DNA from 2 places in the Blautia acetigignens genome. Region 1 is predicted to be linked to the other one. Evidence: riboswitches for the same ligand, from Rfam matches in the RefSeq annotation. Region 1 holds a riboswitch; the other holds the start of a gene.
What was found. A riboswitch is a leader RNA that binds a small molecule or an ion and turns the genes downstream of it on or off. The one in region 1 is predicted to bind cyclic di-GMP.
Positions count from the first base shown of each region.

Region 1 (5,424 bases):
GAAATTGCTGTCGTTCTGGAAGAATACGGCTCTGTCCGCGCCTGCAATCTGGTTCAGGATGACACCCTGGATCTGGCTCTGGTTAATATGGAGCAGTATAATATTGATAAATTCCATAATGCGGTTCTGGCAAATGACCAGGTTGTTTTTTGTGTGAGTAAAGACCACCGACTGGCGGACAAAAAATCGGTTACTACCAAAGAAATGTCAAAAGAAGATATGGTTTTCTTCAACGCTGATTCCGTGCAGAACCAGCTGTTAAAAACACGGTTCGAAATGGACGGCTACACGCCTAATATCGTCATGCGCAGCAGCCAGATCTACACGACCCTGCAGTTTGTAAAAACCGGAAAATACGGCTGCTTCCTTTATACCAGCATGACTGACAAATTTGCCAGCTCCGGGATCGTCGGCATTCCCCTTAATCCGCCTGTTCGCGTAAAAATTGGAATGGTCTGGAAAAAGGGAAAATACATCAGCGGAGATATGCAGAAATTCCTGAACTTTACCAGGATGTACTACAGGGAACATCCGCTGACGCAGAAGAGTTCTGCGCCGTAAAGTTAATCATCAGAATACAAAAAGATACTACTTACCAGTAATATACTCATAAGTAGTATCTTTCCAATTTTACTAAATAAAGTACTCAATAACCTCTTCCACCGGCACTCTGGTTTTCTCATTATAAACCAGCACAGCCTCCCGGGCATTTACTTTTCCAAGGGCATACAGGACGTCTTCTTCACGGTTGAAATACCGGAAAGGCACTTCCCGGTTGTATGCTCTTGGATGTTCCAGATCAATGAGGATATCTTTTTCCTCGTAAGGCTCATCCCAATAATAAGGATCAAACAGCAAAATACTGCCGTCCTTCACTCCGGTAAGGAGCACATAATGGGGTTCATCCAGAAACAGTCTTACCACGGCTGCCCCGCCATGACTCAGTGCCTGGTTAATCCTACTCCCCGGACCTATGTACACCTCAGATCCCGACAAATATTCACTGCTTACCGTCATCATCCCAAGGTTCCCAAACTCATTCAGCCAATTGGAAAGAAACATCATGGCCGCCCTGGATGTACCTCTTTTTCCCGGAATGCCTTCTTTGCTGTAGCAGTCCAGACAGTAAAGCATGGTATTTCGGATCACCTCCGGCGGGATCTCATCCCTGTCAAACAGATAAATAATCGCATTCAACATGGATGTGGGTCCGCAGTCATATTCTGAAATCTGATAATGCAATGGATTTTTCACGATTTATGCCCCCTCTTTTGTACAACTCCTCAAATAATATGTCATTATAAAAATGCTACTTACAAGCATGATACTTATAAGCAGCATATTATATGGTTCCTGTTTTTTCAATAAGAAATTATATTGTATTTCCCTTCCGTCACAAACAGCTTATTTCACTGGAATCTTAAACACAATTTTCTTCGCAGGTGCCGGCTCGTCTGCTGCAACTCCTGGCATGTGTCCGTCATCCGGTGCATAGAAGCCGAACATTCCCGGCTCCAGTACCGTATACCCCTGCCATGGACCAGCCACATAAAGAATAGAATCACTCTCCGGTGTCATGTCATTCTCCACTGTAAGATTCCGCAAAGAAGCCCAGTAGATTTTCTCTTTTCCCTCTATTAGATACTGTAAATCACAATATTTCTTGTGGGATTCCATCTGTGAGCCCTCTAACGGTCTTGTAGTATAACTCTGCACAGAGGCAAACACACCATTTTCCAGATCATATCTGCCCGCCGGAAGATTTTCCTTCTTCTGCTTCTCAATAAATGCCAGAACCATGTCTGCATACTCCTGCAAATCTCCATAAAGATGCAGCTTGTCCGCATAATCTGTAATCATAAAAACTTCCCCCTCCATTTTTTACTTGACTGCTTCATCATCGCAGTCCTCTGTTTTTCAGGTAATTTGATTATATTAGTTTAAATGGATTCGCGCCATTACATTTTGCCTGACTTCTGATTTTCTTTTCGAGAAAATACGTCTCTACAGCCACCGTCTCAGCACATCCCTGAGCCGTGTCATGTCCAGTGGTTTGGAGATGTGTTCGTTCATTCCTGCATTTTTGGCAAGCAAAATGTCTTCTGCAAAGGCATTGGCAGTCATGGCTACAATGGGGATAGTTTTTCCGTCCTGTTTGTGGAGCGAACGGATTGCTGCCGCCTGCCTGTTCTCCCCTTCAGTCCATGCCAGCGGAGAAATTGCTATGGATTTAAACTGCTTCTCATTCATTGTGCAGTACTCGAACCGGAAAATATCCTCCGGCTTTTTCAGCCTGCTCCTGATATTTTCCGGGGAAAAGGCCTCTTCCAGGGTAAGCTCACTGGAAACCGTCTTAAACTTAGACGCCATAGCTGCCACAATTTGATCCCCTGGCTGATAAGCTTAAGATTCTCCTGCATCTGCATTTCGCCTTTACCGCTGATATATCGAAACCGATCATTTTCAATATAAGCACAGTTTTTTCCATAAACCACATTTTTCAGTGATCCAGAGGTTCTGTTCATAAATTCCTCATAGCTGTACCCAAGATTATGCAGGAAAAATTCACTGATATAAGCAATCGTCAAATTTTCATCATAATATCCTGCAATAAAACCAACGGCGTGATTGTGGTAAATTGTTGATTGTATTGCAGAATAAGCTTCCTCACTAAGCTACAGTTCCTCAACGGAATACAAAAGTTCCTCTTTATATAACTGTTTCTTCATTTTCACTCTACTCCATCTATATAAAAAAACACATACTGCAGCATTCGCCATAGTATGTGTTCCTATCCCGATTATTCTGCAGCTGGCTGCCATTTTACAGGCCCTATAGTTTTGCGTCACAGCCTTTCGACTGCTTTGCCCATTTATAAATTTGTTTAGAACATTGTATACAATCTCTCTCTGAATTGCAATTGTTTTTCAACAGGTTTCCTAATTTATTTTTATCCGTTTTGCCATTTCCTCACGAAAGAAAAACCTTGTAATTTGTTTCTAAATATAGTACAATTGTACCTACAGATTTGTCCTGTTAGTTTAACGGATAAAACAAGCGCCTCCTAAGCGCTAGCTGTGGGTTCGATTCCCGCACGGGACGCTTATCTAGGAAAGCGGGTGAAACTCCAACGGAGGTGTTGGAATTTCACTCGCTTTTTGTTTTTCCCAGACTGACAGCTCAAAATTTATATCTGCATCGGAGGCATTATATGCTGACAATCATATACGGAGACGAACCGCAAAGTATTTACAATACGAATGTTTATTTTAAAAATACTTATGATCCGGAATGGTTTGAAACAGAACTTGCCAGAAAAATGGTTGAAGATATTGATCACTCAAATATTTTAAGCAGTGAATGTATTAGCAGTCCTGTTCTGGGACAAATCCCACCAGAAAGATTATCTGGCGGAGTCAAGACTTTGTTATTGATTCTAAATGAGCCAGACAAAATTTTTAATGCATCTGCATGTGGTGATAATTGCGCAAAATGGCTGTTAGAAATTGGAAAGATCAAGGACATAACAATTAATCTCAGGCATATGATGGACTTTGGAAAAAATACTGCCTTTGAAATAAAAGTAAAAAACGGAGGCGAACTTGTCCATTCCATGCGTGAACTGCTTCCAATAGCCAGTAAATATCTAAATGAAATGAAACCGGAGTGATAAGCATGAAAGGTTCTCATAGAATAATTGTTGAATCACGAAAAGTAAAATATGATTTTATTATAAAACGAAATATCACAATTCTTACAGGAGACAGTGGTTCAGGAAAAACCGTATTAATTGATCTCATTCATGATTACAGAAGATACGGTGCTGACAGCGGAGTACAACTCTCTTGTGACCGTGCATGCCGTACAATTGATAGTGAAGACTGGGAAAGAGAATTAAAAGAAATTTCAGATAGCATCATATTTATTGATGAGGGAAATCGTTTTCTAAAGTCAAAAAAATTTGCAGAACTGGTACAAGGTTCTGATAACTATTTCGTAATTGCAACCCGCGAAAAGCTTCCAACGCTTCCCTACAGCATTAATGAAATATACGGTTTTCGTGAATCCGGCAAATTCCATAATACCAGACAGACTTATAACGAACTGTATCATTTATACGGTGAAATTTCCGCAGAAACTACCATAGTTCCGCAAATGATAATTACAGAAGATTCCAATTCCGGTTACCAATTTTTTTCTGAATTAGCAAAAGCTCAAAAGATTACTTGTATTTCAGCAGATGGAAAATCAAATATCATTCAAAAGCTGGAAGAAAATCGAGATATAAAAGGAACAAAACTTATTATAGCTGATGGAGCTGCTTTTGGTTCTGAAATGCGTGAGCTAAATGTATATTTAAATAACATCGAAAATGCGGCGCTATATGCGCCGGAATCTTTTGAATGGCTGTTGCTCTCATGCAATATTATACCAAATATAAATGTGCAAAATATTTTGCAAAAACCGGAAGACTATATAGAAAGCAAGGACTTTGTCAGCTGGGAAAGATTTTTTACTGCACTGCTGATAGATAAAACCAAAACTTCTTCTGTATGGTCTTACACCAAAAAGAAACTCTCAAAAGCATATTTGTCTTCTAAAGTTATAAATTCAGTAAAGAAATTTATGAAATTGATTAAATGGGTATAATCGCCGGGCCACTCGCTTCAAGGTGGCTCGGCGATTATCTATAAGTCTGCTTAACTTACTTCTCTTTCATCTTAAACGCAGCCTTTCCATTTTGTTTCACGTTATACAACGCGGAATCGGCGTTTCGGCACAGGGAGATGAAATCTTCGCCCTGATCTGGGAAAGCGGCTCCGCCGGCGCTGGCTGACAGCTGCACCTGTTCGCCGGTTGGAAGCGTCAAGTGAGAAATCATCCTCTGGAAATCTGCCATATAGTTCTGCACTTCTTCCACCGTCAGGTTCTTTAAATAAACTACAAACTCGTCACCGCCATATCGGCCGATAATACTTTCCGCAGGGAAACACTTCTTCATGGTTTCTGCAAAATGCTTCAGGCAGAAGTCTCCATTATTATGTCCATATGTATCGTTATAGCTTTTGAAATTATCCACATCAATAAAAATGAAAACCCCCGGCGTCTTTTTATACATTTCATCTTCCACAGACTTCTGAAATGCCCGGCGGTTAAGGATTCCGGTAAGAAAATCTATAGCGGACAGTCCCATATAAAGCTGTTTATCCTTTTTTTCCAGCTTCCCGATGCATTGACATCACCGCTGCTGATACAGGTAACATAATTCTGTGAATTCGCATTTAACAGCTGAACACTGATTTTTCCCTGAAGCAGTTCATAAACTCCCAGCTGTCTGAGGTTCTCTATCATAATAGACACATACAGACTGTGAATCTGCGAGGAATCCTTCACCGGGACAAAAACTGTCATAATCATATTTCC
Region 1 covers NZ_JAOQJM010000009.1:91,031-96,454, forward strand. The annotation lists gene OCV70_RS11995 (LysR family transcriptional regulator) at 1-561, shown strand, start outside; gene OCV70_RS12000 (hypothetical protein) at 634-1,254, opposite strand; gene OCV70_RS12005 (NanQ anomerase/TabA/YiaL family protein) at 1,405-1,860, opposite strand; gene OCV70_RS12010 (response regulator) at 2,005-2,379, opposite strand; cyclic di-GMP riboswitch class I at 2,804-2,879, opposite strand; tRNA gene OCV70_RS12015 (tRNA-Arg) at 3,031-3,102, shown strand; gene OCV70_RS12020 (DUF4869 domain-containing protein) at 3,212-3,670, shown strand; gene OCV70_RS12025 (P-loop NTPase family protein) at 3,676-4,650, shown strand; gene OCV70_RS12030 (GGDEF domain-containing protein) at 4,706-5,194, opposite strand; gene OCV70_RS12035 (hypothetical protein) at 5,176-5,424, opposite strand, start outside.

Region 2 (5,424 bases), on a different contig from region 1:
GGCTGAAACATAAAAGCTTTATCACTGTGATTATTTCCCTGGCTTTCTTTGGTGGATATTATTTTATCTCTTTCCAGGCACAAAGGCTGATCAGCGAACTGCTGGCAAATGCAGCGGTATATGGAATGCAGGTAAAATCTTTTGCATATCCGGTATATTTACTGGGAATGTCTGGTACAGGTGATTTGGGAGCATTGTTTGTGGTGATGGCGGCAGTTCTGGTTTTTTTCGCTGTTATGTGGCTTATGATGTCAAAAAGCTTTTTGAAAATTGCAACCTCCACAGGAAAAACGGAGCATAAGGTTTACCGGGAAAAAACAGTAAAATGCAAAAGCATTCCGACAGCACTGCTTGGAAGGGAAGTCCTTCATTTTACCTCCAGTCCCAATTATATGCTGAACTGTGGGCTTGGAATTATTCTTCTGCCTGTTGCAGGTATTGCATTTCTGGTAAAGGGAAAAGGTTTATGTATGATCTTGAACCAGGTATTTTGGGATCGGCCGGGCTCGGTTATGCTGATCCTTTGTGCAGCCCTTTGTGCCCTGGCATCCATGAATGATATGTCAGCGCCATCTGTTTCATTAGAGGGGAAAAACCTCTGGCTGATTCAGTCACTTCCCATTACACCCTGGCAGGTACTAAGAGCTAAACTGCTCCTGCATGCAGGGCTGACAGGGATCCCTATGCTGTTCTGTGTTATTTGCATGGCAGTGACAGGAATCTGTCCATGGGAACAACTACTTTTAAGCTTTGTACTGGGTTTGGGATTTTTATTATTGATGGCACTGTCAGGACTTTTCCTGGGTCTCAAAATGCCAAATCTAAATTGGACCAGTGAACTGGCACCAATAAAACAGAGTGCCTGTGTTGCGGTTAATCTTTTTGGAGGATTTTTATATACGCTTTTGTTTGCAGCCGGTTATTTAATGACCGACCTGTGGAAAATGGGCTTTGCAGGATATACAGGAATATTCACAGGAATTACTTTCCTTTTATGTCTGGTTTTATATAGATGGTTGAAAAAGAAAGGAAGCCAGATACTGGCGGAGCTGTAATATGTGAGTCGGTGCATTTTTTTGCAAGGATGATTTTCTAAAAAACAGGCAATTCTGGAAGCAAAAGAAGAGACCAAAAAGTAATATTCCAAGACATAGTTAGGGAGCCCTAATCGTAGAATTGATGGTCTGTGTGCTCCAAGGGCTGCACCACACCTGGCTGATCAGCGGAATGGGGATCACGCTGATGACCCTGACTTTTTACCTGACCCTGGAGAACCCGGACATTATCCGCGCAGAGCTTACAGAACAGAAGATGTCCATGCTGTACCTGAAAAGCCAGGTCAATCCCCATTTCCTCTATAATACCCTGGATACCATCCGGATCCAGGCAGAACTGTACTGATTTATAGGAAGCAGTTACTGGGTCTTTTGTTTTACTCTAAAATGAACAAATTAGTAGATTGGAGCAAAGAGTATGTATCAGTCAGATTTACAAAATAAAACATCAAAAGTGATAATAAAGGAGTTGAAAGAAATGTTTGACAGGATTGATTTCCACGTCAGAGAACCGGAAACAGGAAATTTCCACATCCCTGCATGGGCAAAAGAAGAACATATGGAACAAAGTGTTTCAGAAAAAGAATTTTGGAGTTATGAAATAACAAAAAATGAGGAGACAAGATTATGAAAAAGTCAGTATTGTTATTAATTTTAACAGCCATGGCCATTACAGCAAGTGCCTGCAACGGATCTGATGTAACAGGCACCATGACAATGAACAGCAGTGCAAAGCAGGAGGCGAAAAGCACAGAGGCTTCTATAGCTGGGAATGAAACCTCTCAAAATACCACAACTACCTCTTCTGCCGTTACAGAACTGGACAATATGCTGAATGAAATCAACACGGATGTCCAGCCTGGAACAGCAGGCAGTTCCTTAAAAACTGTAAAAATGGCAGCCAATCTTCTGGACTGGGGAACCGAAACCAGCCTTAGTCAGGAAGAAATCAAAAGTGAGACTGTCCGGTGGCTGTCGGATAAAGGAAACGACGAACAGGCGGAATTTTCCCAGAAGATGGCAGATGTATATGATGCATACCAGGAACTCCTTGGAGAGAATGCTGAAGAACTGCTTTCGTCAGCTGGTTATACTGGCAAAGGGTATCCATGGGGCAGCTCAAAAATTGAGGCAATTGAAACTATCAAAGATGTGGTACAGCTTCCTGAGAATCGTGAGGATGCTGTAGCGATGGAACCTACAGAAACAGATGTGACGAGCGGTCAGGACAACCAGGATGGACAGCCGGATGCCGGGCAGTCATCTGATTGTAATTATCAGTCCCAGACAGAACAAACCGACTTCCCAGGACCAGATACTGCCATGCTTGTAAATCTGAGGGGTGATACCACAACAGTTTATAAACTGGCTGATGGCAGATATATGGACCGGACCAATACGGTATATACCTTTGATGGCGTAGACACCTGGATCGATGAATCCGGCGTAGAGTGGAATGAAACAGTCCAGACCTCTGAGGCAGAGGAAAATGTACAAGATCCTTATGATCTGTACTCCTGGGATCCGGAAACCGGAACCTATATCCCATATCAGCAGTCAGACGGAAATGGAGAGCCAATCGGAAGAGGAAATGGCTGGTACTATTATGATGACGAAGCCGGAACTTATATACTCTGGTAAAAAAGCGTGAAGGATATCCATGAGGCTGAGGATCTGATTTGGATGTAAGGACTGATTAGAATAAGCACAACGAGTCGGAGGTCACGGGTAGCAAAGTGGCTTCCGGCTTTTTTTGGCATTAAGGCGGTGATGTTTTCCTTGTGTAAAGTGGAGTAAGGGGGGTATAATAAAATCAGTTTTTTGCATAATTTTAAAAGCTATAATAAGGAAATCAGCAAACCAGATGAAAGTCTGGGACGCAAAGCTACAGGGCCTGTAAAATGGCAGCCAGTTGCATGAAATGAGGTGGGGCTGTCTGTTTGGCAGTGCTTTTAATTTGTATATCTAAAGATATTATTCGAGAGGGACATGTTTATGAAAAAGTTGAACGATGAGGATATACAGGCATATTTTCAGGCAGGAAACTCTGGATTCTGGAAAGTAGAGTCTGAAGAAGGAAAAAAGACAAGACTGTATACAGATGAAATCACAGATGAACTGTTTGGAATTACAGAAGATTTGTCTCCGGAAAAATGTATGGAGTATGTGGCAGAACATATTTATCCGCAGGAGAGGGAGTGCTTCTGGGATTACATGGAAGAACTGAAAAGCCATGAATCAGAAGCTGTTTACCGTTATATGCATCCTGTAAAGGGAGTCATTTATATACGCTGTACAGGAAGGAGAGTCCCATCTCCAGACAACATGATCAGGATTGTGGGCTATCATCAGGAAGCAGGAGATATTGTCCATTTTGAAAAAGAAAAACTTCTGGAGAACCGATTGCTGCAACAGAACCAGCATTTAAAGGATGAAAACAAAAACCAGATTTCTTATTATAAAGAACTTCTGGATACGATAAGTGTTGGAGTGCTGTCCTATACCTTGCCAGAGCATGAGCTTGTCCATATGAATGCAGAAGCTATGCGCATCTATGGAGTGGAGACAGTTGGGGAAGCACAGGAAAATCTGGGCAGGCTCATAGGGGCTGTGTCCTATTTAAATCAGAATGTAATTGAGAAACTGATGGATATGCGGTACCATGACGGAGCTGTTTCTTATGAATGTGTAATCCCTGACGGAAAGGGACATCTGACACCGGCGATTGCGAAGACGGAAATTTTTTATACATCAGACGGGAAAAAAACAATACTAACCACATTCCTTGATATTTCTGAAAATGTTACTCTGAAAAAATCACTGAAAGAAGCACAGGAAAGCAATGCAGTCATATCCGCAATTTCAAAGATTTACTGGACGATTTATTCTATGAACCTACGAACAGACAGTTTTGAAGAAGTTGTCGGGGGCGAGGTGATGCATCGGTTGACAGGCAGTCACGGATGTGCTTCAGAAGCATTTCGTACCGCACGGAAAAGTGTTGTTTCCAGAGAGGATCAAAAAACCATGCGGGAGTTCTTTGAGGTTACAACGCTGGCAGCCAGGCTGCAGCAGGAAGAGACGATTGCGAGAGAATATCTTGCTGCAGACGGGCACTGGCATATGGGACGATTCATTGTGAAGCAGCGTGATGCAAACGGAACTGTTACGGAGGTGCTTTATGTAGCACGTGACATTACGGAAGAAAAAAAGCAAGAGTTCGAATATCAGGAACAGTTGAAAAGAATTGCCCAGGAAGCGGAAAAAGCGAATATTTCAAAAACTGATTTTCTCAGACGAATGAGTCATGATATCCGGACTCCAATCAATGGAATCCGTGGAATTACGCAGATTGCAAACCATTTTCCGGAAGATCTGCAAAAACAGCAGGAGTGCAGAGATAAAGTCCTGACAGCATCTGGATTTCTTCTGAATCTTGTGAATGATATCCTGGATATGAATAAAATGGAATCTGGAACATTGCAGCTGGAAGAAAAAACTTTCGATTTACGCAAGGTGCTGGGAGAATCGACCGGTATTGTTGAGATGCAGGGACATGAAAAGGGAATTTCACTGAACCTGGGAGCTGTCAATATCATACATAATCAATTGGTTGGAAGTCCTCTTCATCTTCAGCAGATCCTGCAGAATATAGGAAGTAATGCAGTAAATTATAATCATGTGGGTGGCAAGATTATTGTTGGCTGCCAGGAAATCAGTTCTGATGACCGGACCGCAGTATTCGAATTTACCTGTACAGATAATGGAATTGGGATGAGTGAAGAGTTTCAGGAGCATTTGTTTGAACCTTTTACACAGGAAAACAGACTGGAACAGAAAGCAAATATGGGAACTGGTCTGGGAATGACTATTGTCAGCCAGTTAGTAAAACTGATGGGAGGGCAGATTTGTTTTACCAGTAAAGTGGATGAAGGAACTTCATTTGTGATTACATTGCCGTTCCAGATTTCCTCAGACAGAGAATCAAAAATGCCAGAATCATCCGTTGAGAATGTTTCACTGAAAGGAAAAAGAGCACTTCTTGTTGAAGATAATGAATTGAATATGGAAATTGCACAATTTATATTGGAAAATGAGAACATGCTGGTTCGCTGTGCATGGAATGGAAAAGAGGCAGTGGATATTTTTGCCCGGGCAAAGCCAGGAGAATATAATTTGATATTAATGGATATCATGATGCCGGTTATGGATGGCCTGGAAGCAGCAAGACAGATTCGGGCGATGGATCGTCCTGATGCAAAACTGATCCCTATTGTAGCCATGTCTGCAAATGCTTTTCAGGATGATGTGGAGCGCAGCAAAAAGGCAGGAATAAATAAGCATATTGCAAAACCATTGACGGGGGAAA
Region 2 covers NZ_JAOQJM010000014.1:6,701-12,124, reverse strand. The annotation lists gene OCV70_RS14520 (hypothetical protein) at 1-1,055, shown strand, start outside; gene OCV70_RS14515 (sensor histidine kinase) at 1,180-1,401, shown strand; gene OCV70_RS14510 (hypothetical protein) at 1,474-1,686, shown strand; gene OCV70_RS14505 (hypothetical protein) at 1,683-2,696, shown strand; cyclic di-GMP riboswitch class I at 2,900-2,975, shown strand; gene OCV70_RS14500 (ATP-binding protein) at 3,051-5,424, shown strand, end outside.
Region 2: another riboswitch for cyclic di-GMP. It lies ahead of OCV70_RS14500 (ATP-binding protein); the one in region 1 lies ahead of OCV70_RS12010 (response regulator).